3 regions of the Pantoea trifolii genome follow, and region 2 is predicted to be linked to each of the others. Evidence: predicted binding sites of a transcription regulator. Region 2 holds the regulator's gene; each other region holds the start of a gene.
What was found. The regulator Fur, encoded in region 2, represses iron uptake genes when iron is present. The targets are predictions, from matches to a motif close to ATAATAATGAGAACNACTATCAA.

Region 1 (5,646 bases), 2.3 Mb from region 2:
CAATCAGCAGCGGACGACGACCAATGCGGTCCGACAACGAACCCATCACTGGCAGCCAGAACAGGTTGGAGATGCCGACAAACAGCGTCACCAGGAAGCTCTCTTTATCGCTCATCATCAGAACGGTTTTGCCAAACGTCGGGGTAAACGCGGTGATCATATAGAACATCACGGTGGTGGTAACCACCATCAACATCCCTGCCAGCACCAGCGCCCAATTCTGCCCGACTGAACGCATAATCTGGCTCATGGAAGGATGATGTTTGCGCTGGCTGAAGGCTTCGGTCTCTTCCAGCATGCGACGAATGTAGAACAGGAACGGCACGATCATACATCCCACCACAAACGGAATACGCCAGCCCCATTCGGTGACGGCATCTTTCGCCAGCAGATGATTCAGACCCAAACCGAGCAGCGCGGCGAAGATTACCGCCACCTGCTGGCTGCCCGACTGCCAGCTGACATAAAAGCCTTTGCGCCCTTTCGGCGCCACTTCAGCCAGATAAACCGACACGCCGCCCAGTTCAACGCCCGCCGAGAAGCCCTGCAATAAACGACCAAGCAGAATCAAAATCGGCGCGGCAGCACCCAACGTGGCGTAACCGGGTACCAACGCAATGGTTAAGGTGCCGATCGCCATCAGACCAAGCGTTAACAGCAAGCCTTTACGACGACCATGATGGTCGATGTAAGCGCCGAGAATAATCGCGCCGAGCGGGCGCATCAGGAAGCCTGCGCCGAAGGTCATCAGCGTGAGCATCAGAGAGGCAAAGGGATCATCGCCGGGGAAAAAGGTTTTGGCGATTGCGGTGGCGTAATAGCCAAATACCATGAAATCGTACATCTCAAGGAAGTTACCGCTGGTAACGCTAAAGATGGTTTTGGCACCGCCTTGCGACGACTTTTGTAAAGAGTGACTCGAGCTCATATTGTCCTTCCTGGTTTTTTCTTCCGTTTTAACGTGCCGGGCCAGGAATAAACGTGATCCTCTTCACCATTGCAGTTTACAAAAATAAGACCAATGGTAACAATAAATTAACAAACTGAGTATCAGATATAAAAAAAGGTCGCCATGAATGGCGACCCTACGATTGAGCTGAGAAACGTTACTTTTTGACCGTTTCCATGCCCATCAAGCCAATCTTCAGATAACCAGCTTCACGCAGCTGATCCATCACTTCCATCAAAGTAGCGTAATCAACCGATTTATCCGCCTGGAAGAAGATGGTGGTGTCTTTCTTGCCTTCGGTTTGTGCCGTCAGCGCGTTCACCAGTGTCTCTTTGGTGACCGCATCGTTACCGATGAAGATCTGCTTATCTTCCTTGATGGAGAGATAAACCGGCTTTTCCGGACGCGGCTGCGGCGCGCTGGTCGATGCTGGCAGATTTACGCGCACATCGACGGTGGCTAATGGCGCGGCGACCATAAAGATGATCAGCAGAACTAACATGACGTCGATAAACGGCGTCACGTTGATTTCGTGCATTTCGCCATCGCCGACCGAGTCATCGTTTAAACGCATCGCCATAATACTTATCCTACGCGCAGTTTCTGTGCCGCCGCTGGACGGTTGGCTTCTTTCGCAGTATCGACGTTGCCGAGATCCAGATCGCGGCTCTGCAGCAACATCACCTGCGCGGCGACATCGCCCAGCGACGCTTTGTAGCTGGCAATCATACGCGCGAAGACGTTGTAGATAACAACTGCTGGGATTGCTGCAACCAGACCAATCGCGGTGGCCAGCAGCGCTTCGGCGATACCGGGCGCAACAACTGCGAGGTTGGTGGTTTGCGTTTTAGCGATACCGATGAAGCTGTTCATGATGCCCCATACGGTACCGAACAGACCGATAAACGGCGCAACCGAACCGATGGTGGCGAGGAAACCATTGCCGCGACCGGCATGACGGCTGAATGCGGCCACGCGGCGATCGAGACGGAAGCTGGTGCGCTCTTTAATGCCATCCAGATCTTCGGTGCCGGCAGACAGCTCCAGCTCATTCTGCGCATCGTTAAGCAGCACAGCGCTGTGGCTGTTGGCTTTGAAGGTTTCAGCAGCACGGTAAGCATCGTTTAACGAGCGGGCTTCGCCCAGCGCTTGCTGCTCGCGTTTCAGGCGACGTTTCGCCCCGCTCAGCTCAGCAAACTTACCGAAGAAAATTGCCCAGGTGACAACGGAAGCCAGTAACAGGCCAATCATCACTATCTTTACCACGATATCGGCATGCTGATACATGCCCCAAACAGAGAGATCCGTTTGCATCAAATCACTGGCTACCACGCTGCATCTCCAACTTCTGTTGCACAGTTCACGATTGAAGCGCGGATCATAGCAAAAAAAACGCCCGAAGTGATAGTGGTTCTCATTACTATTTACAAAGCAAAGAGACCAGCAATTTCCACAATTTAGCGGATGTTATGCGCAATACTGGCCTCACTCTGATAATCCGCAATCAGGCTCAACCCACTACGCTGATTCGTGGTAACGTGGATGTTTTGTGGGAAATGTCAGGAAAGGCAGTGATGGCAACGAAGAAAATAGACACCACGCTTGTCAGCGCGGGACGCAGTAAACGTTACACTCAAGGCTCAGTTAACAGCGTAATTCAACGCGCTTCATCCCTGGTTTTTGACACGGTCGCCGACAAGAAACGTGCTACCGCCGGTCGCGCTTCAGGCGAGCTGTTTTATGGCCGTCGCGGCACCCTCACCCATTTCTCGCTGCAAGACGCCATGACCGAGCTGGAAGGCGGCGCAGGTTGCGCGCTCTATCCGTGCGGTGCGGCGGCGGTCTCCAATGCCATTTTGTCCTTTGTCGAAGCTGGCGACCACATTCTGGTCAGCGGCGCGGTCTACGAACCGACGCAGGATTTCTGCTCGAAAATTCTCAGTAAGCTGAACGTTACCACCAGCTATTTCGATCACTGCATTGGCAGCGAAATTGGCGAACTGGTGCAGCCGAATACGCGCGTGGTGTTCCTGGAATCACCAGCGTCGATCACCATGGAAGTGCAGGATATTCCGGCGATTGTTGCCGCCGTGCGCGCCAAAGCGCCGGATGCGATCATCATGATCGATAATACCTGGGCGGCGGGCGTGCTGTTTAACGCGCTGCAGCATGGCATCGATATTTCGATTCAGGCCGGCACCAAATACATCATTGGTCACAGCGATGCGATGATTGGCACGGCGGTAGCGAATGAACGTTGCTGGCCACAGCTGCGCGAGAACTCCTATCTGATGGGCCAGATGGTCGATGCCGATACCGCCTATATGGCGAGCCGCGGCATTCGTACGCTGGGCACGCGTTTGCGTCAGCACGAAGAGAGCGGATTGCAGGTTGCCGAATGGCTGGCAACGCAGCCGGAAGTGGCGCGCGTGAATCATCCAGCGCTGGCTCAGTGTAAAGGCCATGAATTCTGGCAGCGTGATTTCAGCGGCAGCAGCGGTTTGTTCTCCTTCATCCTGCATGAAAAACTGAGCCGTGAGCAGCTGGCGAATTACCTCGATCACTTCCACCATTTCAGCATGGCGTATTCGTGGGGCGGCTATGAATCCCTGATTCTGGCAAACCAGCCTGAAGAGCTGGCGGCGATTCGTCCGGCGGGCGGCCTGGATTTTGACGGCACTTTGGTGCGTCTGCATATCGGCCTCGAACATGTCGACGACTTGTTGGATGACCTTAAAGCCGGTTTTGCACGTTTAAGAAGTTAAACAGAAGATAAACCACGCTGTGGCGGCGATGAGAGATCAACGTATGTGATGCCACAGAAGGTTAAAATTAGACTCCTTGTGACTCGATGGAATAGCTGATGGGTGTTTTACATGAGATTGTCCAGGCGCTTTGGCATCAGGATTTTGCCGCGCTCGGCAATCCGGATGTCGTTTGGATTGTTTACGGCGTGATGTTTTTAACGCTGTTTCTGGAAAACGGTTTGCTGCCCGCCTCATTCCTGCCGGGCGACAGCCTGCTGTTACTGGCGGGCGCGATGGTCGCCAAAGGTGTGATGGATTTCGTGCCGACGATTGTGATTTTGACCACGGCGGCCAGTCTCGGCTGCTGGCTCAGCTATCTGCAAGGTCGCTGGCTCGGCAACACCAGACTGGTGAAAAGCTGGTTACTGCATCTGCCCGCGCAATATCACCAGCGCGCGTGGAATATGTTTAACCGCCACGGTTTGATGGCGTTGCTGGTTGGCCGCTTCCTCGCTTTTGTGCGCACCTTGCTGCCCACCATGGCCGGCATTTCCGGTTTGAACAATGGCCGCTTCCAGCTGTTTAACTGGCTGAGCGGTTTGTTGTGGGTTGGGATTGTGGTGACGCTGGGCTACGGCATCAGCCATGTGCCCTTTATCAAGCGCCACGAAGATCAGGTGATGGCGATCCTGATGATTCTGCCAATCGCGCTGCTGTTTATCGGCCTGGCCGGCAGCATTGTGGTGATTTGGAAAAAACGCCGCCAGAAAGTTTCCTGATTACGACGCGGCGTCAAACGGTAAGGTTTGACGCACGCGGCTCGCCTCCTCTCCCGGCGTCACGCCGAAATAGCGCTTAAACTCACGCGAAAACTGCGACGGACTTTCATAGCCGACGCGCACCGCCGCCGCGCTGGCTTTCATGCCATCCTGCAGCATCATCAGGCGCGCCTGATGCAGGCGATAGCGCTTGAGGTATTGCAGCGGCGAGGTTTGCGTCACCGCTTTGAAGTTGTGATGAAACGCCGAAACGCTCATGTTCACTTCAGCAGCCAGCATGTCGACGCTCAGACTTTCCGCAAAGTGACTTTCGATGCGACGCAGCGCGCGCGCAATCTGGCTGAACTGCGTCTGGCGATTGACCAGCGACAGCAGCGCGCCGCCAATCGGTCCGGTTAACACGTAATAGATCATCTCGCGCACCAGCTGCGGACCGAGCACGCGGGCGTCACGCGGATTGTTCATCACATCCAGCAAGCGTTCGGCCGCACACAGCATCTCTTCGCTCATAAACGCCGAATGGATGCCGGAGGTTTGCGCTGGCGGCTGGAACTGCTCGTCATCGCCGATATCCATCAGCAGATCCTGCAGGCTGGCGACATCCACGCTCAAACACATGCCGGCCAGCGGCTCCGCCAGCGTGGCTTCGGTTTCGCACTCCACCGGCAGCGGCACGGTGAGCATCAGATATTTGGTAGCGTCGTAGTGGAAAACCGTGCTGCCGAGATAACCGGTTTTACGCCCCTGAAACAGAATCACAATGCCGGGTTGATACATCATCGGCGTACGCGGCAAGGTTTCGCAGGCGTAAATCAGCTTGACGTTTTCTACCGCGCACAGCGGCTTATGCAGGTCACTCATCAGCGCGACTACACGCTGCGCCAGCTGGCGGCAAAGGGCGTCGTTTGGCATGCATCTCTCTCGGGCAGCAAAAAAGTCAGTTTGCCGTAAGGCTGTGCAAAGCTCCACCATCCTGGAGAATCAGGCAAGATTCTTGCAGAAATCCATCAGGCAAAAGTGCCGCCCGCTTGCCACAATGATCCTGAGGTGAGGTTTGTTGACTAGACTTAAGCACATCTTTTCTACGGTAAGTCACTGCAACAGATAAGGAGCAACTATGGCAGAGCAACCCATTATTAAATTGCGCGACGGCAACATGATGCCGCAGCTT
Region 2 (5,646 bases):
ATGCCTGTATCACTCGTCTGCGTTTGAACGTTAAAGATTCTGCGCAGGTTAATGAAGGTGTGGCTAAGCGTCTCGGTGCTTCCGGTGTGATTCGTCTGAACAAACAAAGCGTGCAGGTCATCGTCGGTACTCAGGCGGAAAGCATTGCGATGGCAATGAAAACTGTCCTGAGCAAAGGTCCGGTTGCGGCATCTGCTGCCGCGTCAACGGCTGCGCCTGCTGCGGCTGTGAAATCACAGGCGGTGCTTAACCGCGAAAAACCTGTGATTGCTACGCTGCTGGCACCAGTAACCGGTGACATTGTTGCGCTGGAAAATGTGCCTGACGAAGCGTTCGCCAGTAAGGCAGTCGGCGATGGTCTGGCGATCAAACCAACCGGTAAAACTGTGGTTGCGCCAACCGCCGGAACCGTAGTGAAAATCTTCAATACTAACCATGCGTTCTGCCTCGAAGCGGAAAACGGTGTCGAGATCGTCGTGCACATGGGGCTGGATACGGTGGCACTGGAAGGTAAAGGCTTCACGCGTCTGGTTGAAGAGGGCACAACGGTCACTGCAGGTCAGCCAATCCTGGAAATGGATTTAGACTTCCTCAATGCCAACGCCCGCTCGATGATCAGTCCGGTTGTGGTTAGCAACAGCGATGATTTCGCTGGTCTTAATTTACTGGCAACCGGTTCAGTGGTTGCAGGCCAAACCCCGCTTTACGAGGTTAAAGGCTAAGTCCTTGTGATTGAGCCAGAAGGCAGGAAGCGATTCCTGCCTTTTTTGTTTTAAAACGACCAACAAACGGTTGTTTCCCTCCTGTGCTTTGTGGATCATACTCCGTTACTTCGTGGTACAAATCACCCGTTATAGTTTTTGAGGATTTTGAGATGAGTGAGGCTGAAGCCCGCCCAACGAACTTTATTCGTCAGATCATCGACGAAGATTTGGCGAGCGGTAAGCACAACAGTGTGCATACCCGTTTCCCGCCTGAGCCCAATGGTTATCTGCATATTGGCCATGCGAAATCTATCTGCCTGAACTTTGGTATCGCGCAAGACTACCAAGGTCAGTGCAATCTGCGTTTCGACGACACTAACCCAGTAAAAGAAGATCTGGAGTTTGTTGAATCCATTAAGCGTGATGTGCAATGGCTGGGCTTTGAGTGGAGCGGCAACATTCGTTACTCCTCAGACTACTTCGACCAACTGTTCAACTATGCGGTTGAGCTGATCAACAAAGGCCTGGCCTATGTTGATGAACTGTCAGCAGATGAGATCCGTGAATATCGCGGTTCCCTGACGGCACCGGGCAAAAACAGTCCGTATCGCGATCGCAGCGTGGAAGAGAACCTAGCGCTGTTCCAGAAGATGCGCGATGGCGGTTTCGAAGAGGGAAAAGCCTGTCTGCGTGCCAAAATCGACATGGCGTCCAGTTTCATCGTGATGCGTGATCCAGTGCTGTATCGCATTAAGTTTGCCGATCACCATCAGACTGGCAGCAAGTGGTGCATCTATCCGATGTACGACTTCACCCATTGCATTTCGGATGCGATTGAAGGCATTACGCACTCACTCTGTACGCTGGAGTTCCAGGACAACCGTCGTCTGTACGATTGGGTGCTGGATAACATCACCATTCCGGTTCATCCACGGCAGTACGAATTTTCACGCCTGAATCTGGAATACGCGGTGATGTCGAAGCGTAAACTGACTCAGCTGGTGAGCGAGAAGGTTGTCGAAGGCTGGGACGATCCGCGCATGCTGACCGTATCTGGTCTGCGTCGTCGTGGTTACAGCGCCGCTTCCATCCGTGAATTCTGCCGCCGTATTGGTGTGACCAAACAGGACAATATCGTGGAGATGGCTTCACTGGAATCGTGCATTCGTGACGATCTTAATGAAAACGCACCGCGTGCGATGGCCGTAATGGATCCGCTTAAAGTGGTGATCGAGAACCTGCCTGCCGGTCACGAAGAGATCATCAGCATGCCGAATCATCCGAATAAACCGGAGATGGGCACGCGTGAAGTGCCATTCAGTCGTGAAGTGTGGATCGATCGCGCGGATTTCCGTGAAGAAGCCAACAAGCAGTACAAACGTCTGGTACTGGGCAAAGAAGTGCGTCTGCGTAATGCATACGTGATCCGTGCCGAGCGAGTAGCGAAGGATGATGAGGGCAATATCACTTGCATCTATTGTACCTGCGACGTTGATACGCTGAGCAAAGATCCGGCCGATGGCCGCAAAGTGAAAGGCGTTATCCATTGGGTTTCTGCGATTCACGCGCTGCCAGCGGAATTCCGCCTGTACGATCGTCTTTTCAGTGTGCCAAATCCGGGCGCGGCGGAGGATTTCCTCACCACCATCAACCCGAACTCACTGGAAATCAAACAGGGCTTCGTGGAGCCAGGTTTGCGTGCAGCCGATCCAATGGCGCCGTACCAGTTTGAACGTGAAGGCTATTTCTGTGCGGATAGCGTCTATTCACAGCCATCCAAACTGGTGTTTAACCGCACCGTTGGTTTACGTGATACCTGGGCAAAAATCGGCGATTAATATTTTTGTCGCAAGCACGATATGATCATGAAAGGGCGAGCAATCGCCCTTTTTTATTGTCTCGATTTAACCAGATACGACCTTTTATGCTGCTCCCTGCAATTAGCCATTAATTCCTTATTTGCGACTATTCTGACTTTAGCAAAATTAAACCATTTGCCAGTGTGAAAAACTTTTTTTCAGGTAGGCTATGCGCTCTCAGCCGTTGCTCTGCGGGTAATCAAAGGATAAAAAATGACAAGTCTCGCCCTGGAAGCCAAACATAGCGTGGTGGTTTTACATCAGCTTATCGAACGTATTTTTAATCAGGCAGAAGGCAGTGATGACAGCATTGATCTGTTCTTGTCGTACTTTCATCCCGACTTCAAAATGGTCACGCCACAGGGTAAACAGCTTGATCTTAATGAGATGGAAACACTGTTTCGCCAGTTGCAGGGACAGCGTGAAGGGATGCGAATTGCCACCAGTGAGCACGCCATCATTTCGCAGCAAAGTGAGGAAGTCACGATTCAGTATCGTGAATTGCAGATGATGAATGGCACCAATCAGAGCCGCATTTCTCTGGCGGTGCTGGATTGCAGCACCGCCATTCCGCGCTGGCGCTACTTGCAGGAAACGCTCGTTGCCTGATTTCAGATATAAAAAAACCGGCTTAAGCCGGTTTTTTTATACTGCATAGCACACTCAATTACTTATCGTGGAGCGTATCGTCTTCGCGGCAGTCTCCCAGAGCACAGTGACCATACAGGTACAGGCTGTGGTTGCTAAGCTTGATGCCGTGGCGAGTAGCAATTTCACGCTGACGCGTTTCGATTGATTCATCGCTGAATTCGATAACTTTGCCACAATCCAGGCAGATCAAATGATCGTGATGATGTTGCTGAGTCAGTTCGAAGACAGACTTACCGCCTTCAAAGTTATGACGGGTTACGATGCCCGCGTCGTCAAACTGGTTAAGAACGCGATAAACCGTTGCCAGACCAATCTCTTCGCCCATATCGATCAGGCGCTTATACAAATCTTCCGCACTGACGTGATGGGACTCGGGGCCGGGTCCCTGAAGCACTTCCAGAATTTTCAGTCTGGGTAGCGTGACTTTCAGGCCAGCCTTCTTCAATGCGGAGTTGTTGTCAGTCATGCGGATATTGTCCTGTTACTTTGCTAGTCACTTGCGGCGCAGGGGCCTTGAATGTTTAGGTCAACGCGCATTCTCATTTGCGTCTCATTATAGAACTCAAGCAGTGAAATGAAAACCAAGGCAACGTCCTTAATCACCAAAGGTTGTAAGGATAACGTCACTAATGTCTTCAGGACGCTTGGGTTTTGGATTCCATTTCACTCAGCCTCATTCTACTGCCAGAGGAATAAGCGGATGACCATTGCGGGTATTCTACAGATTTGCGGGGAAAAGTTAAAAAACCGTAGCTATTATTTTTATAGGAAATTCCGTTGCCCGATGTGAGGCAGCGCGCACATCGGGCAGAGCAGGGAATTAAGCTTCAATAATCTCTTTCAGCTGCAACTCGTCGAAGATCTGCTTCACCCATTTCTCAACACGTTCGTTGGTCAATTCTGGTTGACGATCTTCATCAATTGCCAGACCGAGGAAGTTTTTGTCATCGGCGAGGCCTTTAGAGGCTTCGAAGTGATAGCCTTCGGTTGGCCAGTGACCCACAATCACCGCACCGTTAGGCTCGATGATGTCACGGATGGTGCCCATCGCGTCACAGAAGTATTCGGCGTAATCCTCCTGATCGCCACAACCAAACAGCGCTACCAGCTTGCCATTGAAATCAATCTCTTCCAGCGTCGGGAAGAAATCATCCCAGTCGCACTGCGCTTCGCCGTAATACCAGGTTGGAATGCCCAGCAGCAGGATGTCGAACGCATCGAGATCTTCTTTGGTGCTCTTAGCAATGTCATGCACTTCGGCGACATCTTTACCCAGTTGTTTCTGGATCATCTTTGCAATGTTTTCAGTGTTGCCGGTATCGCTGCCGAAGAAAATGCCTACGATTGCCATGGGTTAGGTAACCTCTTGAATCCTGATTGTGAAAGTAAGTCAGTTGACTGCACAGTTATGCGAATAATAGCAGACCGGTAAAAAGTGCGGAACTTGTAAAGCCGTGACTTTGTGTTCCAGCGTGCGGTCTTCGCGCGTTAAGACAGTTTGAGCTGTGCCAGCAGCATTTGTTCAATCAATTCGCTGCGACTGATGTTTTGCTGATCGGCCAGCGTGCTGAGCGCGTCAACCGCCTCGCTCGACATCTTCAGCTCAACACGACGCAGCCCACGCACTTTATCGCGCTTGAGCTGGTTGCGTTTGTTGATGCGTAACTGTTCATCACGCGTCAGCGGGCTGGTTTTCGGGCGACCAGGACGCCGCTCGTCTGCGAAGAGATCAAGCGTCGTGCGGTCTGTCTGTTCTTTTGCCATGGTTTGTAAAACTGAGTGGGCGCGAACGGCGGAAAGGCGCTGCGCGATTAAAACATTATCGGCCCGACCACGGTGAAAAAATATCCGTGGCAAATTTTTAGCGCGACATCATACTCCAGCGCCTTCCCTGACGCCAACCCTAAAGCGCAAGCGGCAAGCTTTTGCTTTTACAGGTTAAAAAAACGCCGAACGGCGCGTAACACCGCATCGGGTTTCTCGGCGTGCACCCAATGTCCAGCGCCGCTGATCACATGTGCATGCGCCTGCGGGAACTGACGCAGCAGCGCATCGCGATGCTGATTATCCAGATAAGGCGAGTCGCCGCCGCGGATAAACAGTGCCGGATGCGGCCACGCAGGAATCTCTTCCCAGCCGGAAATGGTGCTGTAGTTATCCCACAGCACCGGCACATTAAAGCGCCATTCGCCCTCTGCGAAAGATTTGAGGATGAACTGGATCACGCCTTCTTCATCAATATGCTGACGCATTACTTCAGCGGCTTCGCTGCGGCGCGTGACGCCCGCGGCGCTCACGGCCCGAATAGCGGCAAAAATTTCGTCATGGCGGCGCGTTTGGTAATCAACGGGCGCGATATCGATCATCACCATTTTTTCGATACGTTCCGGCGCGATGGCACTGAGCGCCATGGCGATTTTGCCGCCCATCGA
Region 3 (5,646 bases), 570 kb from region 2:
TCAGGTAACGTCGCATCTGCTCAGCCACGGTTATCAGCAGGTAGGCATGATCAGCGGTCCGCTAGACATGCTTAACGCGCAGGATCGTATTCAGGGCTGGCGCGATGCGCTGGCGCAGAAAGGATTGCTGGCGGATGAGGCGATGATTTTTCCGGCCAGCTACACGCGGCAGGGCGGTTACGACGCCGCGCAGCGCATGGTGGCCAGCGGTCGTGTGCCGCGTGCGCTGTTTACCAGTAATGAAGGCCAGGCGATTGGCTGCATTCGTGCGCTGTCAGAGCATGGACTGCGCGTGCCGCAGGATGTCGCTCTGGTGTGTTTTAACGGTACCGATCAGTCGGCGTTTCATGTGCCGACGCTCACTACCGTTCGTCAGCCGCTGCGCGATATGGCGCGCAGTGCGATTGCCATGCTCAAAAATTGGGATGGCGATGCGAAGCTGGCGGAATTCCCTCACCATTTAGAAATCGGTGAGTCCTGTGGCTGCCAGTTTACTCAACAACAATAAAACTATAACACTATGAAAAGATTGATTATCGATTGTGATCCGGGAAACGGCATAGCGGGTGCCAACACCGACGACGGCCTTGCGCTGGCGTTAGCATTGGCTTCCAGCTCGCTGTCGCTGGAACTGATTACCACCGTCACCGGCAACACGCCGAGCGCGGTGGGTGCGCAGGTGGCGAAAGATTTGCTGCAGCGGCTGGGACGTAACATTCCGGTGGTGCAGGGCGCGCTGCAGGCGCTGCGCGAAGATCCTGCGCCGTGGCGTGCGCGTCTTGATCACGTTGCCGATGAAAAGCTCGGTGAACTATGGCGCGGCGTGCGTCAGCCGCAGCGTATTCCGGCAGATGGGCATGATGCGGCTGGCGTGATGGGCCAACTGATTTGTGACAACCCCGGCGAGTTTACGCTGGTGGCGATCGGTCCGCTGACCAACGTGGCGCTGGCGCTGCAGCGTTATCCGCAAATGGCAGAATCGGTGGCAGAGATTGTGATTATGGGCGGCGTGTTTGCGCTGGATGATTACATCAAAGACACCAATTTTGGCCTCGATCCGGAAGCGGCGCATCAGGTACTGCACAGCGGCGCCACCATCACGCTGGTACCAATGGACGCCACCACGCAAACCTTGCTGACGCAGCAGGATCTCACGCGGCTTACCGCCAACGATCATCCATTGCCACAGTTTGTGCGCGAGACGTTACGCCCATGGATCGATTATTCGGTTCGCACCCGTCATTTGCCAGGCTGCTGGATTCATGATGCGCTGGTGGTCGCCTGGTTGCTGAATCAGCGTGTCGCCGACGGCGTGGATTACTATGTGGATATTGAGCTGCGTCCCGGCGCCACGCGCGGCAAAAGCTGGCGTTATCGCACGCCGCTGCGTCTGGATATCGGCGTGCCACCGCAAACTGGCGCGTTGGTGCATGTAATTCAAACCGTCAATAACGCGCTGCTGCTCGAGATGATCGAAAAGGCGTTTAATCAGCTGAAACGCTGAAGCCGTTTTCCAGGTGCGCATAAATGCGCACCCTACAAAATCGCCGTAGGGTCGCCATTCATGGCGACCTATTTCTCTCTGACTCACATGACACGCTTTTTTACACCGCGAATCACTCGCTGACAATTCCCGCCACAGCCCGCCTTTCTGACATGCTATATACAAACAGTTAACATAATAGTAACCCGTGAAATTATTCGCGCGGTAACTTCTACTATAAATCCGGCCATCGATCCGGAAGCTAATCAGACAGGATACCGACATGTTCAACTGGACTGCGACCCAGCGCAACGTGGCTTTTGCCAGTTTCGCGAGCTGGACGCTGGATGCGTTCGACTTCTTCATCTTAGTGTTTGTCCTCAGCGATCTTGCCCAGTATTTCCATACCAGCGTCTCCGATGTTTCCCTCGCCATCATGCTCACGCTCGCCGTGCGCCCGATCGGCGCGCTGCTGTTTGGTCGGCTGGCGGAGAAGTACGGCCGCCGACCGATTCTGATGCTCAATATCGTGATGTTCTCGGCGTTTGAACTGCTTTCGGCATGGTCGCCCACCTTCACGGCGTTCCTTGGTTTCCGCGTGATTTACGGCGTGGCGATGGGCGGCATTTGGGGCGTGGCGTCGTCGCTGGCGCTGGAAACCATTCCGGATCGCTCGCGCGGCTTGATGTCCGGCATCTTCCAGGCCGGTTATCCGTGCGGCTATCTGCTGGCGTCGGTGATTTTTGGTTTGTTCTTCGAAACGGTCGGCTGGCGCGGTATGTTCCTGATTGGCGCGTTGCCGATTCTGCTGCTGCCGTTTATCTACTTTAAAGTGCCGGAATCGCCGGTGTGGCTGGCGGCGCGCGAGCGCAAAGAGAGCAATGCGCTGCTGCCGATTATCCGTCAGCACTGGAAAATCTGTATTTATATGGTGCTGCTGATGGCCTGCTTTAACTTCTTCAGCCACGGTACGCAGGATCTCTATCCCACCTTCCTGAAAGTGCAGCATCAGTTCGATCCGCACACCGTCAGCATCATTGCTATCAGCTACAACATCGCGGCGATGCTAGGCGGCATCACCTTTGGTGCATTGTCCGAGCGGATTGGCCGCAAGCGCGCAATTATTCTGGCGTCGTTCCTCGCGCTGCCGGTGCTGCCGCTGTGGGCCTTCTCCAGCGGTTCATGGATGATCGGTATCGGCGCGTTTCTGATGCAGTTTATGGTGCAGGGCGCGTGGGGCGTGGTGCCGACTTATCTCACCGAACTGGTACCCGCTAATGCGCGCGCGGTGCTGCCGGGCTTTGTTTATCAGCTGGGGAATTTGATCGCCTCAGTGAATGCGACGGTGCAGTCACGTATCGCCGAAGCACACGGCGGCAATTACGGTTTGGGGATGGCGATTGTCGCCGGAACGGTGGCGGTGCTGATTTGCGTGTTGGTGGCGTTTGGTCGGGAGACGCGCGGCATCGAAATCTCCGGTGCCGCCGCGCGCGAGTCGTCTTAAAGCGCCTCGCAGACGTCAACCCATTTCGCCGCGGTGAGTTCTGCCATACGCTGCGGCGAAATGCGTACCGCACTATGAATCGATCCGGCTGCGGGCAGCACTTCGTCAAAGCTGCGCAGCGACACATCGCAATAGACGGTAAGCGGATTTTCCAGCCCGAATGGGCAAACGCCGCCGACCGGATGTCCGGTCCAGTTCACCACTTCATCCACGCTTAACATGCGCGCCTTGGCGCCGAGCGCAGCTTTCAGCTTGCGGTTGTCGAGACGCGCATCGCCGCGCGTAACGATCAGCACGATGGCATCTTTCACTTTCAGCGATAAGGTTTTGGCGATTTGCCCAGGCTGAACGCCATGAACGCGTGCGGCCAGCTCAACGGTGGCGGTGCTTTCCGGCATCTCGATGATGTCGATATCCGGTGCATGTTCGGCAAAGAAGTGCCGTACCGACTCCAGGCTCATTGTTATCTCCGGTAAAAACAGAGCCGAAAAAATGCCATAAGCCTGGAAAAGTGTAAACGGGAGAAAAGGAGAATCTGTAACAGAATGCGCGGGTGCTACACCGCTTTTAACGTGCAGTTACCACAACGTTCTACATCGGGGATGCGATAGCGCTGGCAGCAGCTGCGTCGCTCCATTTCGCCATTGCGCGGGATCATGGTGCGATACAGCGGGTTATCGCTGCCATCGAGCAGTGACTGAGTGAAAAATAGCGCCTGCTCTAACTGCAAAATCGTCTCTTCCGGCAGCTGGTTTTTCAACTCGCCAAGGAACCAGTAAAACGAAAAGCCCATGTTGTTCCAAATGAGCTTTGCATTGATATCACCGTGCTGTGTCATGCCATTCACTGCCGGCATCAGGCATTGCTGAATCAGGCGATCGATACGCTGCTGGCCATTGAAGTAGCGCGCATCCTCATCTTCCTGCACATCCAGCCAGAACGCGCACGGATGGCCGTTTTCGTGGAACTCAACGTGAATCAGATGCGGCGAGCAGTTCAGCGCGCGTGGTTCCTGCAATAACGCCATCATCAGCGGTGGCAGCAGCAGACCAAAATACCATTGCGCCCACAGCGACTGCAGCGGCTTAGCTTCCTGCTGCACATCGGGGTGATCGCGATAGAGATAATCGCTGTAGCGCTGCGTCAGGCGGCGATAGTGAAGCGGACTTGACCACTCGGCCAGCGTTAAGGTCCCGGCGGGTGCCGGCTGGCCGAGCTTGAGGTTGTCCAGCATGTAGCTGCGTTGTTCGCGCATCAGATCTTCCAGTGCGCTCGCTAAGCTGCGATCGCTCTGCATAAAGATCAGCGGATGTTCGCTAAAGCGATGATCCTGACGCGTGATGATGGCCATGCCGGTCCTGACTGATAACGGGAATCGAGAGACAAATGATAATCGTTCCCGTCATTTTGAACAACATTTCTGCACACGGCAAAGCTTGACGAGGTAAGCGTAGGGTCGTCATTCATGGCAACCAACAAAACCTTACGCCAGGTTGTCACTCGCCTGGGTCAATTTCGGCAAATCTTCCCACGCTAAAATGGTGTTACGTCCCTGATTTTTCGCCACATACAGTGCGCGATCGGCATTGGCCACCGCCTGATCAAAATCCTCATCGAAGATGGGCGCAATCCCCGCGCTGATGGTGACGTGTGTCGACACTTTCTCATTAAAGCGATGCGGAATTTCCAAATCCACCACGTACTGACGAATGCGCTCCGCCAGTTTCATCGCAATCGAGGCGTTCACGTTGGTCATCAGCACCAGAAACTCTTCGCCGCCGTAGCGCGTCACCACATCGCGCGATCGTACCGCGTCGCGGATTGCCACGGATACACGCGCTAGAGCCTGATCGCCCATCGCATGGCCGTAATTGTCGTTGTAAGCTTTGAAATGGTCGATATCCAGCAGCAGCACAAAGTGGCTGCCGGCGTGGTTTTCCATAATGGTATCAAGGCGGTTCTTTAATCCACGGCGGTTGTACAAGCCGGTAAGCGGATCGAGCATGCTCAAATCGCTAAAACTCTCTTTTTCCTCATACAGCTGGCTCACCAGCCGACGGGTAAAGGTATCAAAGCGACGACGCATTAAATGGTGCAGTGAAAAGCCGATTAACGGCAGCGTAATGGTGAATAAGATCATCATTAAATGCTGACCATCATCCAATAACAGCACGGTTAATACCGGCGGCGTGATGTGTAAACAAAATGCGATCAAATAATCACTTAGCGCAATGGCACTGATAAAGAAAACGCTTAACAGGCTGATAATTAAAAAGCTGCCATCAAAATAGTAAACCAGATGATATCTGTGGTTAATATGCCACGCCCACAGCGCACCCAATATAAAAGCGACAGGATTTAGTAGCGGTAATTTATGTTTTGACGCCATTAAACAAATAACCAGCAGCGTAGCGCTGAAGCCCGCCACAATGGCCACCGGCAGCGAGCGTATTGGGCTGTCGCTGCCTAAAATCGGCAGCAGGCAAAAAAGCGAAACGGCGACATTAAGAAACAGAAATAGCATCAGCGACAGCCGATATTTACTCTGTTTCAACTCATCATAAGATTGTAATTTCATTATTATTCTCGTGACAGCCCTGATATATCAAAGCGCTACCCGTAAGTAATAGTTTACCTACCCGGATAGAGAGCACGTTAT

Region 1: the regulator Fur is predicted to act here: its motif matches at 2,351-2,373, upstream of exbB (tol-pal system-associated acyl-CoA thioesterase).
Region 3: the regulator Fur is predicted to act here: its motif matches at 4,374-4,396, upstream of fhuF (siderophore-iron reductase FhuF).

Annotation. Positions count from the first base shown of each region.
Region 1 covers NZ_JANIET010000001.1:3,548,274-3,553,919, forward strand. The annotation lists gene tcuC (MFS transporter) at 1-928, opposite strand, end outside; gene exbD (TonB system transport protein ExbD) at 1,107-1,529, opposite strand; gene exbB (tol-pal system-associated acyl-CoA thioesterase) at 1,535-2,263, opposite strand; gene metC (cystathionine beta-lyase) at 2,524-3,714, shown strand; gene NQH49_RS16355 (DedA family protein) at 3,813-4,475, shown strand; gene NQH49_RS16360 (AraC family transcriptional regulator) at 4,476-5,387, opposite strand; gene dkgA (2,5-didehydrogluconate reductase DkgA) at 5,593-5,646, shown strand, end outside.
Region 2 covers NZ_JANIET010000001.1:1,249,300-1,254,945, forward strand. The annotation lists gene nagE (N-acetylglucosamine-specific PTS transporter subunit IIBC) at 1-722, shown strand, start outside; gene glnS (glutamine--tRNA ligase) at 875-2,542, shown strand; gene NQH49_RS05745 (hypothetical protein) at 2,777-3,172, shown strand; gene fur (ferric iron uptake transcriptional regulator) at 3,231-3,680, opposite strand; gene fldA (flavodoxin FldA) at 4,035-4,565, opposite strand; gene ybfE (LexA regulated protein) at 4,703-4,978, opposite strand; gene ybfF (esterase) at 5,146-5,646, opposite strand, start outside.
Region 3 covers NZ_JANIET010000001.1:680,047-685,692, forward strand. The annotation lists gene NQH49_RS03050 (LacI family DNA-binding transcriptional regulator) at 1-508, shown strand, start outside; gene NQH49_RS03055 (nucleoside hydrolase) at 521-1,504, shown strand; gene NQH49_RS03060 (MFS transporter) at 1,767-2,987, shown strand; gene NQH49_RS03065 (YbaK/EbsC family protein) at 2,984-3,448, opposite strand; gene fhuF (siderophore-iron reductase FhuF) at 3,544-4,338, opposite strand; gene NQH49_RS03075 (GGDEF domain-containing protein) at 4,471-5,565, opposite strand.